DNA from 3 places in the Micromonospora sp. MH33 genome. Region 3 is predicted to be linked to each of the others. Evidence: riboswitches for the same ligand, from Rfam matches in the RefSeq annotation. Region 3 holds a riboswitch; each other region holds the start of a gene.
The links. Region 3 has a riboswitch for S-adenosylmethionine ahead of B0E53_RS40200 (putative leader peptide). Riboswitches for the same ligand answer to the same signal wherever they lie in the genome.
Positions count from the first base shown of each region.

Region 1 (5,033 bases), on a different contig from region 3:
GGGTGCTGTTCGACCCGGACGACCGCTCCGAGGTCGAGCTGCACGGCCGGGCGTACGTCCTGCTGCGCGAGCGGGACGTGCACGCCGTCGCGGCCGAGCGGGTGGAGAACGAGCCGACCGGATCGAGCGGCCTCTACCTGTAGGCGCCGCCCGCGCCGCGGGCGCCGTTTGTACCGCTGCCCGGCGGGAAGCCCCAGGCACGACAGCGCCCTGGGGAGGGATCATGCCGGTAGTCATCAAGAAGATACTTGCCTGGGGATTCCTCGCGTTCCTGATCTACTTCATGGCGTTCCGGCCGGACGGCGCGGCCCAGCTGTTCAAGGGGATCGGGGTGGCCCTCATGGCCATCGCCCAGGGTCTCGGCGACTTTCTCACCGGCCTGATGACCTGAGGAGCCGGCCCCGGGACGGTTCGTTCAGGCGTGCGGGGGCCAGGCGGGGCGATGGCCGGGCCAGCCGGGCGGGCCGTAGCCGGCCGGAGAGGCGGGCGGCGGTGGCGGGGCCAGCACCACCGGGATCGGCACCACCGGCTCGTCCGGGGCCTCGACCGCGCGCTGCGACCCGTCGGGGAAGCGCAGGTGGTAGCGCTGCCCGTCCCAGACCCCGACCGGCGCCTGCGGGTCACGGCCCACGAAGAACGCCCGGTACGCCCCGATCGCGTCCAGCAGCTCCCGTTCCTCCCGCGCCGTCCGGTCCCGCTCGGCGGGCTTGCGGTCCAGCCCCCGGCGCATCCCGTCGCGCAGCAGCGCCAGCCGGGTGGCGGCGAACTGGTAGCCGCGCATCGCCCGCACCCCGCCGTCACCGGCCACCCGCCGGGCCCAGGTCCGGGCGGCGTGCCGCCGGCCGAGACTGCCCAGCGCGGCCACCTCGGGCGGGGTGAGCCAGCCGGCCCGGACGTAGTCGGGCAGGGTGCGCTCGGTGAGCCGCCCCTCCCAGGCACGCAGCCAGACGGCCAGCCCCACCATGCCGAAGAAGATCGGCACCATCACGCCGATGTAGCCGTAGAGCGCGATCAGCGGCTGGCCGGTGGCGGCGGCCAGTGAGGGCAGCAGGTTCCAGGTGCCGTGCAACATCATGGCCAGCAGCAGGCCGGCGATCGGAGCGAGGAAGCGCACCCGCCGGTCCGCGGTACGCGCGGCGACCCCCAGCCCCACGCCGGTCATCGAGGTGAACAGCGGGTGGGCGAAACCGAAGAGCAGGATCCGCACGATGAAGATGGCGATGACCTGACGCGCGCCGGTGGCCGGCCCGTACTCCTGGACGCCGGCGCGGTAGCCGTACCCGCCCAGGTAGAGGATGTTCTCCACCATGGCGAAGCCGACCGCGGAGAGCCCGCAGTAGACCAGGCCGTCGGTGACCCCGGAGAACTCCCGGCGGCGGAAGATCAGCAGCAGCAGCGGCCCGGCCGCCTTGGTCAGTTCCTCGATGAACGGGGCGACCAGCACGGCGGTCAGCGCCGCCGGCAGCCCCCAGTCCTTGAACAGCCGGGCACCGGTCTCGTTGACCAGCAGCGAGATGGCGGTGGAGACGAACGCGCCCCAGGCGAAGCAGAAGATCAGGTACTTCAGCGGCTCGGGCTCGTAGCGGTCGAGCCAGAGGAAGCAGGAGACCAGCACCGGCACCGGCAGGATCGCCGCGATCACGCCGACCAGCAGCGCCTCCGCGCCGAGGCTTTCGCCCAGGGTGAAGACCATGAAGACCGCGCCGGCGGCGATCAGCAGCACCACCCCGGCCAGCGCCAGGAACCGCCGCCAGCCGAGCCGGCGCAGCGGCATCCGGGGAGCCGGCGACCCCGGCGGGACGGCGGGCGCGGTCGGCGGCGGCGGCAGGGCTCCGCCGGGCGGGGTGACGGCCATGCGGTCAGCGTAGTCACCCGCGACCCACTGGTCCGGCCGCATCGCGACCGCTATGCTCCCGGACAGGTCACGAGTGCCAGCGTCAAGCCCCGGCTTGCTGGCCGGCAACCCTCGTCGAGTTCGCGGTGGGGTGCCCCGGGTGATGACCGGGCCCAGCCCGAACCGCGTGCTGGGCAAGCGCGGACCCCGTCCCGGTGCCCACCCACCCGGGGTCCCCTGGACCCGGAAGGCTCCGGCATGACCGTCACCCTCGTACCCTCGCTGCCCACGCTGTCCACTCCGAGCCGGCCGGACCCGCTCGGCGTGCTCGGCGTACCGGGGGAGATCAACCTGGACCACGCGGCCAGCGCGCCGTGCGCGCGGGCCGCGGCCGACGCGGTGGCCGAACTGCTGCCCTGGTACGCGAGCGTGCACCGGGGCGCCGGCGCGCTGTCGCGGCGCTGCACGCTGGCCTACGAGCGGGCCCGGCAGACCGTGGCCGACTTTGTCGGCGGCCGCCCCGACGACCACGTGATCTTCACCCGGAACACCACCGACGCGCTGAACCTGCTGGCCCGGGCGCTGCCCGCCGGCACCACGGTGGTCACCTTCGCCGGCGAGCACCACGCCAACCTGCTCCCCTGGCCGCGCGGCTCGGTCCGGCTCCCGGTGCCGGACGGCCCGGGCGGCGCGGTCCGCTCCCTCGACGCCGCGCTGGCCGAGCTGTCCCGCGACGCCCGGCCGGGGCTGCCGGTGCTGGTGGCGGTGACCGGCGCGAGCAACGTGACCGGGGAACGCTGGCCGGTGGCCGAGCTGGCCCGGGTGGCCCGCCGGCACGGCGCCCGGATCCTGGTGGACGCCGCCCAGCTGGCACCGCACACCCCGGTGGACCTGGCCGCGCTGGACGTCGACTACCTGGCCCTCTCCGCCCACAAGCTGTACGCCCCGTTCGGCGCGGGCGTGCTGGTGGGGCGGGCGGACTGGCTGGACGCGGCACCGCCGTACCTGGCCGGCGGCGGGGCCACCAGCCACGTCGGGGCCGGCACCCACGAGGTGCGCTGGGCCACCGGCCCGGCCCGGCACGAGGCGGGCACCCCGAACCTGCTCGGCGCGGTGGCCCTGGCGGCGGTCTGCGCGGCGCTGGCCGCCGCGGACCGGGACGCGCTGCACTCCCGCGAGCAGGCGCTGCTGGGCCGGCTCCGGGCGGGCATCGCCGCCCTGCCGCACGTGGTGGAGCTGCGCACCTTCGGGCCGGACGCGCCCCGGGTGGGCATCGTCAGCTTCGTGGTCGCCGGCCGGGACTCCGCCGAGGTGGCCGCCCACCTGGCGACCGCACACCGGATCGGCGTCCGGGACGGCCTGTTCTGCGCCCACCCGCTCGCCCGCCGCCTGCTGACCGAGGCGGCCACCCGCAGCGGCCGCGACGACCTGCCCCCCACCGCCATCCGCGCCAGCCTGGGCCTCGGCACGACCGAAACCGACGTGGAAACCCTCCTGACCGCCCTGTCCACCCTCCCCTGACCCGGGACTGTGGGCGAGTGAGGGCGGGGGTGGTGGGTCAGCCGACGGGGGGTGCGGTGGGGGGTTTGGGGGTGGGGCTTTGTTCGGTGGTTTCGCCGGAGCGCTGCTCGCGGTCGCCGAACGCCTGGCGGACCAGGCGGTTCGCCTCCTCCTGCTCGATGCCGGAGGCCACCATGAGGTCGCTCGCCGTGGTCCGCACCTGGGCGATCACCACGCTGCCGGAGAAACCAACCCCCTCGGCGTACGCCCGGCCGGCCTCGCTGACCGCGCGCAGCGACCGCTCCCGGGCCTTCTCCGGCTCCTCCCCGACGGCGAACTCGTGCCGCAGCAGGCGTACCGACTCGGCCAGGTGGGCGATCGAGTCGGGCATCGTCTCGGGGACGGGCTCCTCGTCCTCGATGATGGTGACCGAGCGGCGGATCAGCGTGCCGCTGTTCCGCATCGCCCGGTCGATCGGTTCCGCCGCCTCGGCGTAGTGGGTCAGCTCGTCCCGCCGGTGCCAGCGGGCCGGGGAGATGGTGATGGTCTCCTTGGCCCCCTCGATGGCCTCCGAGAGCGCGGCCAACTCCTCCTTGTTCTCCCGGAGCCGGAACAGCGCCCGCTGGGCCACCCCCCGGTCCCGGTTGCGCAGCGCCTCCGCGCAGGCGTCGAGTTGCCCGGCGAGCAGGTCCAGCGCCGGCCGGGCCGCCCGGTTGATCACGCGTAGCGGGTTGAGCGGCAGCAGGATCGCGGTGACCAGCAGCGCGATGCCGCCGCCGATGAAGGCGTCGACGAAACGGGGTATCTCCAGATTCTGGGTGGACGGGCTGAGCGTCACGATCAGCACCGCGGTGGCCGCCGCCTGGATCACGATGGCCACGCTCGCCCCGGCGAAGACGGTCAGCAGGATCGCCGCGGTGACCACCAGGCCGAGCTGCCAGGCGCCGGTGCCCAGGAAGTAGATCAGCAGATCGCCGACGAACACCCCGACCGCCACCCCGATGATCAGCTCGACGGTCCGGCGGAACCGCTGGCCGACCGAGGCGGCCAGGGTGCCGACCGCCGAGATGGGCGCGAACACCGGCTGCGGATTGCCCAGCAGCCGGTGGGAGACCAGGTAGGCCAGCCCGGCCGCGAGGCCCGCCTGGACCGCCAGGCCGGTCGCCGTACGCACCCGGTGCAGCCGGTCGTGCAGGGTGGCCTTGCTCCGGTGCCGGAGCTGCTCCATGGCCTCCGAGATCCGCGCCCCGTCGACGTCGACCAGTCCCTCGCGCAACGCGGTACGTCGTAAAAACGACGGTCGTCGGTCCCGGGCCACGGCCATGGCCGGGACTACCCGTCCCGCCCCCGGTGAATCCTCCGGACCGGCCGGGATGGGGCAGACTCCACCGGGTGGACGAGCTGATGGAACGGTGGCGGGACGCGGCCCGGGCGGCGGGCGCGACCGACCCGGCCGGCGTCGAACGGGCCGGGGCCCGGCTGCTGGCCGGCTGGGCGGAGCCGCACCGGCACTACCACACGGTGACCCACCTGCGGGCGGTGCTCGACGTGGTCGACGCGTACGCCGGGTCGGCCCGCCGCCCGGACCTGGTCCGGCTGGCGGCGTGGTGCCACGACGCGGTCTACGACCCGCGGGCCGGCGGCGACGCCAACGAGCGGGCCAGCGCCGAACTGGCCGGGGAACTGCTCACTGCCGCCG
Region 1 covers NZ_MUYZ01000042.1:4,999-10,031, reverse strand. The annotation lists gene B0E53_RS09825 (co-chaperone GroES) at 1-143, shown strand, start outside; gene B0E53_RS37460 (hypothetical protein) at 224-391, shown strand; gene B0E53_RS09820 (PrsW family intramembrane metalloprotease) at 416-1,897, opposite strand; SAM riboswitch class IV at 1,921-2,041, shown strand; gene B0E53_RS09815 (aminotransferase class V-fold PLP-dependent enzyme) at 2,093-3,355, shown strand; gene B0E53_RS09810 (FUSC family protein) at 3,393-4,652, opposite strand; gene B0E53_RS09805 (metal-dependent phosphohydrolase) at 4,727-5,033, shown strand, end outside.
Region 1: it holds a riboswitch for S-adenosylmethionine, as region 3 does, so the genes downstream of both, B0E53_RS09815 (aminotransferase class V-fold PLP-dependent enzyme) here and B0E53_RS40200 (putative leader peptide) in region 3, are expected to answer to the same signal.

Region 2 (5,033 bases), on a different contig from region 3:
CGCTCGCGCAGCAGCCGCAGCCCGTGCTCGTGCAGGGCGCGCCCCACCCCGCGCCGCCGGTACGCGGGGTCCACCACCAGCTCGACGCTGGCGTTGTCGGTGTTGTCGAGGGTGTGCAGGTACAGCCGGAGCCAGCCGGCGGGCACCCCGTCGAGGCGCGCCACCCACCAGCGGGTGTCGACGCCCGGCATCGGGTGCCGCAGCGGCGCCTCGAACCGGCGCCGGCACAGCGGTGGGAGGTCCGGCTCGTCCACGGCCTGGGCCGCGACGGCCGTCCGGTAGACGGCGTCGAGGGTCGCCTGGTCGGCGGGGTCGAGGGGGGAGACGGAGATGCCCATGCCCGTGAGCCTGGCCCAGCCGACAGCGAAGGGGCCAGCGGTTTTCCGCCGGCCCCTTCGGACGTTGGTCGGGAGGGACGTCCGCACAACGCCTCCGGCGTTGGGTCGCAAGAACTTGAAAAGTCTCCGGCGGATGCCCTCCCGCACGGAGCATCTTGCGCCGTCCAATTCCTGCCGTCAAGTCCTTGTCGGCGCGTTTTCCACACTCACAGCGAAAAGCCAGTTACCCAACGGATCACCCCAATCCCCCGCCCGGGCGATCCGCCCCTCCCCCGCCCGGACGAGTCGGGGGCCGGGTCAGGAGAGGAGGCCGGCGTCGCGGGCGGCGCGGAGGCTGGGCTTGATGCGGTGCGTGGGACCGACCTCGGCGGCGACCGCGTCGAGGGTCTTGAGGCCCTCGCCCGTGTTGAACACGACCGTCTCCGCCGTGGGGTCGAGCCGGCCGGCCTCGACCAGCTTGCGCAGCACCGCCACGGTGACGCCGCCGGCCGTCTCGGCGAAGACCCCGGTGGTCCGGGCGAGCAGCCGGATGCCGGCGCGGATCTCGTCGTCGTCGGCGTACTCCATCCAGCCGCCGGTGCGGCGGACCGCCTCCAGCGCGTAGAGGCCGGCGGCCGGGTCGCCGATGTTCAGCGACTTGGCGATCCCGGTCGGCTTGACCGGGACGATGGTGTCGGTGTCGGCGTGCAGCGCCGTGGCGATCGGGTTGCAGCCGGCGGACTGCGCGCCGAACACCTTCCAGCCGCCGGCCGGCGCCTCGACCAGCCCGATCTCGACCAGCTCGGAGAACGCCTTGTCGATCTTGGTGAGCAGCTCGCCGCTGGCCATCGGGATGACCACCTGGGCCGGGATCCGCCAGCCGAGCTGCTCGGCCACCTCGTAGCCGAGGGTCTTCGAGCCCTCCGCGTAGTAGGGCCGCACGTTCACGTTGACGAACGCGGTGTCCTCGAACTCGTCGGTCTCCACCAGCTCGCCGCAGAGCCGGTTCACGTCGTCGTACGAGCCGTCGATGGCGACCAGGTCGCCGCCGTAGACGGCGGTGGTCACCACCTTGCCCTGCTCCAGGTCGCTGGGGATGAAGACCACCGAGGGCACCCCCGCCCGGGCCGCGTGGGCGGCCACCGAGTTGGCCAGGTTGCCGGTCGAGGCGCAGGCGTAGCGGGTGAACCCGAGGGCCCGGGCCGCGGTCAGCGCCACCGAGACCACCCGGTCCTTGAAGGAGTGGGTCGGGTTGCCGCTGTCGTCCTTGACCCAGAGCGGGGCGGTGATGCCCAGCTCGGCGGCGAGGTGCGGGGCGGCGACCAGCGGCGTCAGCCCCGGGTCGAGGGTGACCCGGGTCGCCGGGTCCTGGCCGGCGGGGAGCAGGGCGGCGTACCGCCAGAGGTTGTCCGGGCCGGCCTCGATCTGCTCGCGGGTGACGGCGGCCAGCGCGGCGGTGTCGTAGTCGACCTCCAGCGGGCCGAAACACTCGTAGCAGGCGTGCTGGGCGGCCAGCGGGTAGCGCGCGGAGCAGGCGCGACAGACCAGGGCGCGGGCCGGGCTGAGGCTGGTGTCGATGCCGGAGGCGGCGGGAAGCGTCGACGTCATGTCGAGGATTTCCTCTCATCTTTCCCCGCATCGCCGGGTGCGGCGGGGACGGAATTGGCACCTGCCCGCCGTCGCTCGTCGTCGAGCGCGCGGGTGGTTGCCGGGGCGTCATCGGGCCGTATCCCTCAGCCCCTCTGGATGAGGTATGCAGTTGTGCCGCCGAGTCTATGCGGGCGCCGGGGCGCGGCGGAGCCGGGTTCCCACGGTGTGAGCTCCGGCCCCGCCGGCCCCGGGGTCAGCGCGCGACGACCGCGACCGGCTCGATCACCGCCGCACGGTCGGTCACCGCGACCGCCGCCGCGGCCGTGGGCGCCTTCCGGGTACGGGTGGCCAGGTTCGCGGCCACCAGGGCGGCGATGGTCAGCGCCGCGCCGACCAGTTCCACCGCGCCGGGACGGTAGCCGCGCAGGATCTGCACCGCGAACGTGGTCACCGGGACCAGGTTCATGAACAGCGCCGCGTCGGCCACGCCGAGCCGCCGGACCCCGGTGTTCCAGGCCAGCACCGCGAGGACGGCGGCGACCACCACGGCGTACGCCAGTTGCGGGGCCACCGCGACGAGGTCGGCGGCGGCCGGCAGGTGCTGGAGGCCGGTGACGTCGGCCACGGCGCTGACGGCGAGCATGGCGAGCAGGCCGGCCACGGAGGTCAGGGCGGTGTAGCGCAGCGGCGACCACTCGGTGAACCGGCTCGCGCCGTGCGTGTAGACGGCCCAGCCGAGCACCGCGCCGACCATGAGCAGCGCGCCGACGCCGAACTGGTCCAGCCCGTCCAGCCGGCCCCGGGTGATCACCAGACCGACGCCGAGCAGGGCGACCAGGGAGAGGCCGAGCAGCGCCGGCCGGGGGCGTACGCCGTCGCGCGCCCAGCGGACGAGCTGGGTGACCAGCGGGGTGCCGGAGGCGAAGAGGGCGATCTGCTGCGGGGTGGCGTGGCCGAGGGCGAGGTTGGTCAGCACGTTGAAGCCGGCGAACCCGAGCACCCCGAGCAGCACCACCTCGGTGGCGCGCCGCCGCACCCGCAGCGCGGCCCGTCCCTCGCGGGCCAGCAGCAGGGCGAGCAGCACGGCGGTGGCGAGCAGGTACCGGGCGGTGGTCAGGTTGAGCGCGTCCACCCGGGTGAGCGCGCTGGCCAGCACGGGGAACATGACGCCCCAGCTCACCACGGCGAAGAGCGGGAAGGCGGCCGAACGGAAACGCATCGTGGCTCCAATGTTCGAGTATCGTCGAACCAACGGAGCCGACTCTAGGAGGTTGTTCGACAGATGTCGAACATGGGTTACCCTGGTCACATGGAGCTGCACGAACCCGAACTGCGCGAGGTGCCGGTCACCGCCGTGCTGGCCGCCCTGGCCGACGACGTCCGGCTGCAGATCGTGCGCGCCCTCGCCCAGGGCGGTGAGTACGCCTGCGGCACCTTCGAGTTCGGCGTCTCCAAGGCGACCCGCAGCCATCACCTCAAGGTGCTGCGCGAGGCCGGCCTGACCCGGACCCGGGTCGCCGGCACCAGCCGCTACGTGCGGCTGCGCCGCGACGAGCTGGACCGCCTCTACCCGGGACTGCTCGACGCGGTCCTCGCCGCGCCCGCCCGCGCCTGATCCCGGTGTCCGGGCAGCGCCGGGCGGCCACCGGCTGGAATGATCGCCGGATGCGGACGGCGGCGGCACGGCTCGGAGCGCTGGCGGGCGTGGTGCTGCTCGCCGCGTGCGCCCCCGCGCCGGCGCCCGACCGCGCGTCCGGCGGCCCGAGCGAACCGGCCCGGCCCACCCCGGCCGCCAGCACCGCACCGCCCGCGCCGGCCTGCTCGCCCGAGGGGATCCGCATCACCGAACTCGGGGTGGACGCCGCCATGGGCCTGCGGGCGATGGGCCTGGAACTGGTCAACTGCGGCGACCGGCCGTACGTGCTGGAGGGCCATCCGGCGCCGAGCCTCCGGGACGCCGACCGGGACCCGCTGACCGTCCAGGTCATCCCCGGCGCGCGCCCGATCACCGCCGGCTTCGACCACCCGCCCACCCGGATCGTCCTGCGCCCCGGCGAGCGGGCCACCGCCGCGCTGCTCTGGCGCAACCTGGTCACCGACGCCACGGTGGTCGCCAGCAACGGCGCCTACCTCGACGTGGCCCCGGTGCGGGGCCGGCCCGCGTACCCGGTCGAGCTGGACGGGCCGATCGACCTCGGCAACACCGGCCGCCTCGGCGTCAGCGCCTGGAAGCGGTACGACGGCCCGTCCTCGACCCAGCCACCCGCCCCGAGCGACCTACCCTCCTCGGCGCCCACCCCCGACAGCCGCCTCTGAGGCTCATCCTCGCCAGATCCTGGCAGGAAACGACCCCCGGGGCAGGGGCCACCTCCTACCAGGATCGCGGGCGTCAGGCCGGGACCGAGGGGCGCGCGGCGGGTTCGGTGGCCACCCCGCGGGGCCGGGAGAGCAGGGCGTCCAGGGCCCAGGTGCCCGGGCCGAGCACCGCGACGAGCAGGAACGACCAGCAGAAGAGGGCGGCCGGCTCGCCGCCGTTGCGCAGCGGCAGCAGGCCGTCCGGCTGGTGCACCATGAAGTACGCGTACGCCATCGAGCCGGAGGCGAGCAGCGCCGCGGGCCGGGTGAACAGGCCGACGAGCACCAACGCGCCGCAGACGAGCTGGATCAGCGCGGCCCACCAGCCCGGCCACTCGCCGACCGGGACCGCCTTGCCGGTCATCGGGTTGCCGCCCAGGACGCCGAAGAGGGACGCCGCGCCGTGGCAGAGGAAGAGCAGGCCGGTAACCATGCGGAACAGGGAGAGCACGGGGCCGTTCAGTCGTGCCGGGACCATCGGAACCTCCATAGATAAGGATGGATATCCCCAGCATGAGGCCCCGCGGCATCGATAGTTAGTAATTCCTTGTGGTTGGGAAGATTTCTTGGGAACGCTCCCATACTACTGTCCGGGCGGTCAGCTCGTGACGTCCTTGCGGGTGAACCGCCAGAAGGCCAGGCCCCAGAAGAGCGTGGCGTAGGCGATCGCCGAGATGGCGCCGCGTACCACGTCGTCGGTCTGCACCGGGGTGGACAGCAGCCCCAGCCAGGCGCTGCTGAAGTGGGTGGGCAGGAACGCGCGCAGGCCGC
Region 2 covers NZ_MUYZ01000183.1:3,764-8,796, forward strand. The annotation lists gene B0E53_RS23910 (GNAT family N-acetyltransferase) at 1-338, opposite strand, end outside; gene thrC (threonine synthase) at 636-1,925, opposite strand; SAM riboswitch class I at 1,938-2,070, opposite strand; gene B0E53_RS23920 (DMT family transporter) at 2,161-3,126, opposite strand; gene B0E53_RS23925 (metalloregulator ArsR/SmtB family transcription factor) at 3,217-3,522, shown strand; gene B0E53_RS23930 (DUF4232 domain-containing protein) at 3,573-4,223, shown strand; gene B0E53_RS23935 (DoxX family protein) at 4,297-4,740, opposite strand; gene B0E53_RS23940 (ABC transporter permease subunit) at 4,861-5,033, opposite strand, start outside.
Region 2: it holds a riboswitch for S-adenosylmethionine, as region 3 does, so the genes downstream of both, thrC (threonine synthase) here and B0E53_RS40200 (putative leader peptide) in region 3, are expected to answer to the same signal.

Region 3 (5,033 bases):
GGCGCCTCGAAGACGGCAGCCGGCGGGCCGGCCTCCAGCACGACGCCGGCGTCCATGAAGGCGACCGTGTCGGCCACCTCGCGGGCGAAGCCCATCTCGTGGGTGACCACCACCATGGTCATGCCGGCGGCCGCGAGGTCGGCCATCACCGCGAGCACCCCCTTGACCAGCTCGGGGTCGAGCGCCGAGGTGGCCTCGTCGAAGAGCATCACCTGCGGCCGCAGCGCGAGGGCCCGGGCGATGGCCACCCGCTGCTGCTGACCGCCGGAGAGCTGCGCCGGCCGGACGTCGGCCTTGTGGGCCAGCCCGACCAGGTCGAGCTGGGCGCGGGCCACCCGCACGGCCTCGTCCTCGGGGAGCTTCTTGAGCTTGCGTAGCGCGAGGGTGAGGTTGCGCAGCACGGTCATGTGCGGGAAGAGGTTGAACTGCTGGAACACCATGCCGATCCGCTGGCGCAGCGCGTCCGGGTCGTCGCCCAGCACGCTGCGCCCGTCCAGCAGCACGTCGCCCCGGTCCGGCTCGATGAGCCGGTTGATCGTCCGCAGCAGCGTCGACTTGCCGGAGCCGGACGGGCCGATGACGCAGGCCGTCCCGCCCCGGGCCACTTCGAGGTCGGCGCCGCGCAGGACCTGGTGCCGCCCGAAGGCCAGGTGCACGTCGCGGACGGCCAGGCTGACCGAGGTGGCGGTGGCGGTGGTCATCGCGGGTCCTTTCCGGTCGGCGCCGGCGCACCGGCGGGGTCGAGTTCGACGTCCAGGTCGGGGGCGGCCACCGCCCGGCCCTGCCGCAGCCGCCGGTCGATCCAGTTGACCGCGTGGGTCAGCGGCACGGTCAGCACCAGGTAGAACAGGCCGGCCAGCAGCAGCGCGGACTCGTTGCCGGTGGTGGCCGCGTAGTCCTGGCCGATCCGGAACAGCTCCCGCTGGCTGGCCACCAGGCCGAGGAAGTAGACCAGGCTGGAGTCCTTGATCAGCGCGATGAGCTGGTTGACCCAGGCCGGCAGCACCCGGCGTACGCCCTGCGGCACGATGACCAGGCGCATCGCCTCGCCCCAGGAGAAGCCGAGCGCCCGGGCCCCCTCCAGCTGGGCGGCCTCCACGCTCTGGATGCCGGCGCGGAAGATCTCTCCGATGTAGGCGGCGGCGATCAGCGACAGCGCCAGCACGCCGAGCGGGTACGGGTTCGGACCCCACACCTGCATGCCCAGCGGCGCCAGGCCGACACCGATGAGCAGGATGGTCGCCGCTGCCGGCAGGCCGCGGAACACGTCGGTGTAGACCCGGGCCGGCCACCGCAACCATCGGGTACGCGAGATGCCCGCCACGGCCAGCAGCATGCCCAGCACCGAGCCGAGCAGGGCGGCGGAGACCGCCAGGATCAGCGTGTTGGGCAGCCCGACGGTGAGCATCTCGGGCAGCGCCTCGCGCATGGCGTCCCAGTCGAAGAAGGTCTCCCACAGGGTGCTCAGTGGATCCATGTCTCCGTCCGCCCCGCTCGTCTCAGTCGTTCCGGGTCAGGAAGCCGCCGACGGCGACGGCACGGTGACCGTGCCGCTGCCCGGCTTGAAGTCGGCCGGGATCGGCCGGCCCGGGTAGTACTGCGCCTGGAGCTTGGTCCAGGTGCCGTCGGCGATCACCTCGTCGAGGCCCTTGTTCAGCGCCTCGCGCAGCTTGTCGTTGCCCTTGGCCACCGCGTACGCGGTCGGGGCCGGGCTGAGCTGCTTCGCGGCCACCGTGATCTTGCCGTTGCTGTCCGCGGCGGACTTGTCGCCGATCTCGGCCGGGGCGATCCAGGCGTCGGCCGTGCCGGCCTTGAGCTGGTTGACCGCGCCGTTGTAGTCGGGCACCCGGACCGGGTTCAGGTTCTCCCGCGTGGCGTAGTCGTCCTGCACGGTGCCCTGCACGACGACGACCCGCTTGCCGGCGAGCTGGTCGAAGCCGGTGATCGGGGAGCCGGCCGGCACGTCGAGCCCGAAGTAGCCGAAGTCGTAGCCGTTGCCGAAGTCGACGGTCTTCTTCCGGGCCTCGGTGATGGTGATGGAGGAGCTGCCCACGTCGAACTTGTGGTTGTTGACCTGGGAGAGCAGGGCGGAGAAGTCGGTGCCGACGAACTCCACCTTCAGGCCGGCCTTCGCGGCTACCGCGGTGAGCAGGTCGTTGTCGAAGCCGGTGAACTTGCCGTCCTTCAGGTACACGTTCGGCGGCGCGTCGGTGAGCGTGCCGGCCCGCAGCACGCCGGCCTGGAGCAGGCCGTACGGGTTGGCGGCCTCGCTGGTGGCGCCGTCGTCACCGCAGGCGGTGAGGGCGGTGGCGGCGAGCACGGCGGCGGCGCCGAGCGCGGCGGCGCGGGTCAGGGCGGAACGGATTCGCACAGGTGTCTCCAGGGTCCGGGGCGGCGTGGGCGCACGCCGCCGACGGCGCGCCCGAGGCGGGCGAGCCGGAAGGGATGGTGCGGAAGGTGGGGGAGTGGCGCTCAGCGCGCGTCGGCGCGGCGACAGGCGTCGCTGCTCACCCGCATCAGGTCGACGTGCCGCCGCTTGACCAGCGCGAAACGCGCCGGATAGGCGATGCCGTCGGCCGGCGGGGTGCGGAGCTGAGCAGACATGGTTCCCTCTGGTCGGTGATGACCTGGGTACCAGGCCACGCTTGCACCGGCGGCTGCCGGTGCCTGGTCCTCACCCGGGGCACCCCACCGCGGAGGAGGGTTGCCGGCCAGCGAGCCGGGGCTTGACGCTGGCGCTCATGACCTGCCGAGAAGGCTAGCAGCAGCGCCACCCCGGACGTCCAGCCGTTATGACCGTGCTCACGCCCGTGCCTTACCGGCGAGTCGGCATGACCGGGGCGTCGCGGCCGGTGCCGTGCCGGGACCGGCTCTTCTGCTCGTGGTAGTCCTGCTCGACGTTGACCGTCCAGACGTCGTGGCCGGCGCCGTGGGCGATGTTCTCGGCGGCCAGCATCGCGGTGAGCATCGAGTGGTCGGCGTTGTTGTAGCGGTGCATCCCGTTGCGCCCCACCGGGTGCACGTTCGGCACCTCCCGGGCCAGCCAGTTCCGGATCACGTCCACGTTGTGCTGGTAGCGCTCGTCGTAGACCGGGTACGCCTTCGGCATCCGGACCACGTAGCCGGCCTCCACGCAGCCGGGCCGGACCAGGCCCAGCCGCTCCAGTTCGGCGGTGGCGAAGGCGACCAGGTCCGCGTCCGGGGTCCGCCACATCTCGTCGTCCTCGAAGACGAAGTACTCCAGCCCCAGGCAGGTCCGCCCGTCCTTGACCAGGTACGGCGACCAGGAGCCGAAGTTCTGGATCCGGCCCACCTTGGCGGCCGGGTCGTGCACGTAGATCCAGTTGTCCGGGAACGAGAACTCCTCGGGCACCACCAGCGCGACGGTCAGGAAGTCCCGGTAGCGCAGGTCGTCGGCGGCGGCCCGTACCTCCGGCGGGGCCTCCGGCTGCATGGCCCGCACCAACGCGGAGATCGGCATCGAGGAGATCACGTGGTCGGCCGGTTCGGTGCGCTCGCCCCCGGCGTCGACCACCGTGACGGCGGTGGCCCGCCGCCGCGCCGGGTCCCGGTGCACCTCGGTCACCCAGGTGTTGGTGCGGACCGTGCCGCCCCGCTTCTCCACCTCCTCGGTACAGCGCTCCCACATCATCCCGGGGCCGTGCTTCGGGTACTGGAACTCCTCGATGAGGCTGGTCACGTCCTTGCGGTTGCGCCGGGGCAGCAGCGCGTTGAGCACCGCGGTGGAGAGCGACAGGTTCTTGATCCGCTGGGCGGCCCAGTCGGCCTGCAACTGGTCGGCCGGCATCCCCCAGACCTTTTCGGTGTACGTCTTGAAGAAGATCGAGTAGAGCCGCCAGCCGAACCGGGCCGACACCCAGCCCTCGAAGTGCGACTGGTCCTTCGGCGGGCGCAGCCGGGCCCGCCCGTACGAGCCGACGCAGCGCAGCGCCTCCAGCAGGCCGAGGTTGCGCAGCGCGTTGCCGGCGTTGAGCGGGTAGTCGTAGAGCGCGCCCCGGTAGTAGATCCGGCTCATCCGCGGCCGGAGCAGGAAGTCCTCGTCGGGGAGGATCTCGTGCCAGAAGTCCTCCACTCGGGAGACCTTGGTGAAGAACCGGTGTCCGCCGATGTCGAATCGCCAGCCGTCCCGCTCCACCGTGCGGCTGATCCCGCCGACCACGTCGTCGGCCTCGTAGACCCGGACCGGCTCGCCGTGGCGCAGCAGCTCGTACGCGGCGGTCAGCCCCGCGGGCCCCGCCCCGATGATCACGGTCCCGTTGCCGTCCCCCATGCCGTCCTCCGCCGCCAGCCTGCCGATGCGGCAGCGCCCTTACCCGTCCTGCCCCCCGACTCACCTGCGCCCGCGATCCGCGACGCCCGGGTCACCCGTTCGGGGCCCGGCGGGTGTGAACCGGGGCGGAACGGGGATGCGGGGCCGGTTTCCCGGTCCGGGGGTCGGTCGCGGGGCGACCGGTGGGAGCGGGATGCGAGACGAGCGGCGGGCCGGGACGACCGACGGCCCCGCCCCGGCGCGGTGGTCGGGCGTGCCGGGGCGGCTGGCGTCGGCCGGCGGGCGGCTGGTCACCCGGATCCCCACGCGCTGGGGCTTCGTGCTCGCCGTCTTCGTCGGCTCGAAGCTGGTGCTCAGCCTGGTCGGGGTGCTGGTGCTGACCGCCTGGGACGGGGTGCCCGGCGCGCCCCCCGCGGACGAGACGATGACGCGGATCCAGCAGGACCGGATCTCGTCGCACCGCTGGATCTCGCTCTGGTTCGCCTGGGACTCGTTCCTCTACGACAACCTGGCCCGGCTGCCGCTGGACCGGCCGTGGAACGACTTCGGCTTTCCACTGCTCTACCCGTTCCTGGCCCGGCCCCTCGCGCCGCTGCTCGGCGGGCACACCGCCTGGGCGCTGTTGCTGGTCGCCAACGTGGCGCTGCTGTTCCAGCTCTGGTTCGCGTACCGGCTGGGGGCCCGGCTGCTCGGCGACGAGGATCCGGGCGACGGCCGGCGGGCCGTCCGGTACCTGCTGCTC
Region 3 covers NZ_MUYZ01000179.1:1,848-6,880, forward strand. The annotation lists gene B0E53_RS23625 (amino acid ABC transporter ATP-binding protein) at 1-701, opposite strand, end outside; gene B0E53_RS23630 (amino acid ABC transporter permease) at 698-1,477, opposite strand; gene B0E53_RS23635 (ABC transporter substrate-binding protein) at 1,514-2,371, opposite strand; gene B0E53_RS40200 (putative leader peptide) at 2,473-2,604, opposite strand; SAM riboswitch class IV at 2,637-2,747, opposite strand; gene B0E53_RS23640 (NAD(P)/FAD-dependent oxidoreductase) at 2,816-4,291, opposite strand; gene B0E53_RS23645 (hypothetical protein) at 4,485-5,033, shown strand, end outside.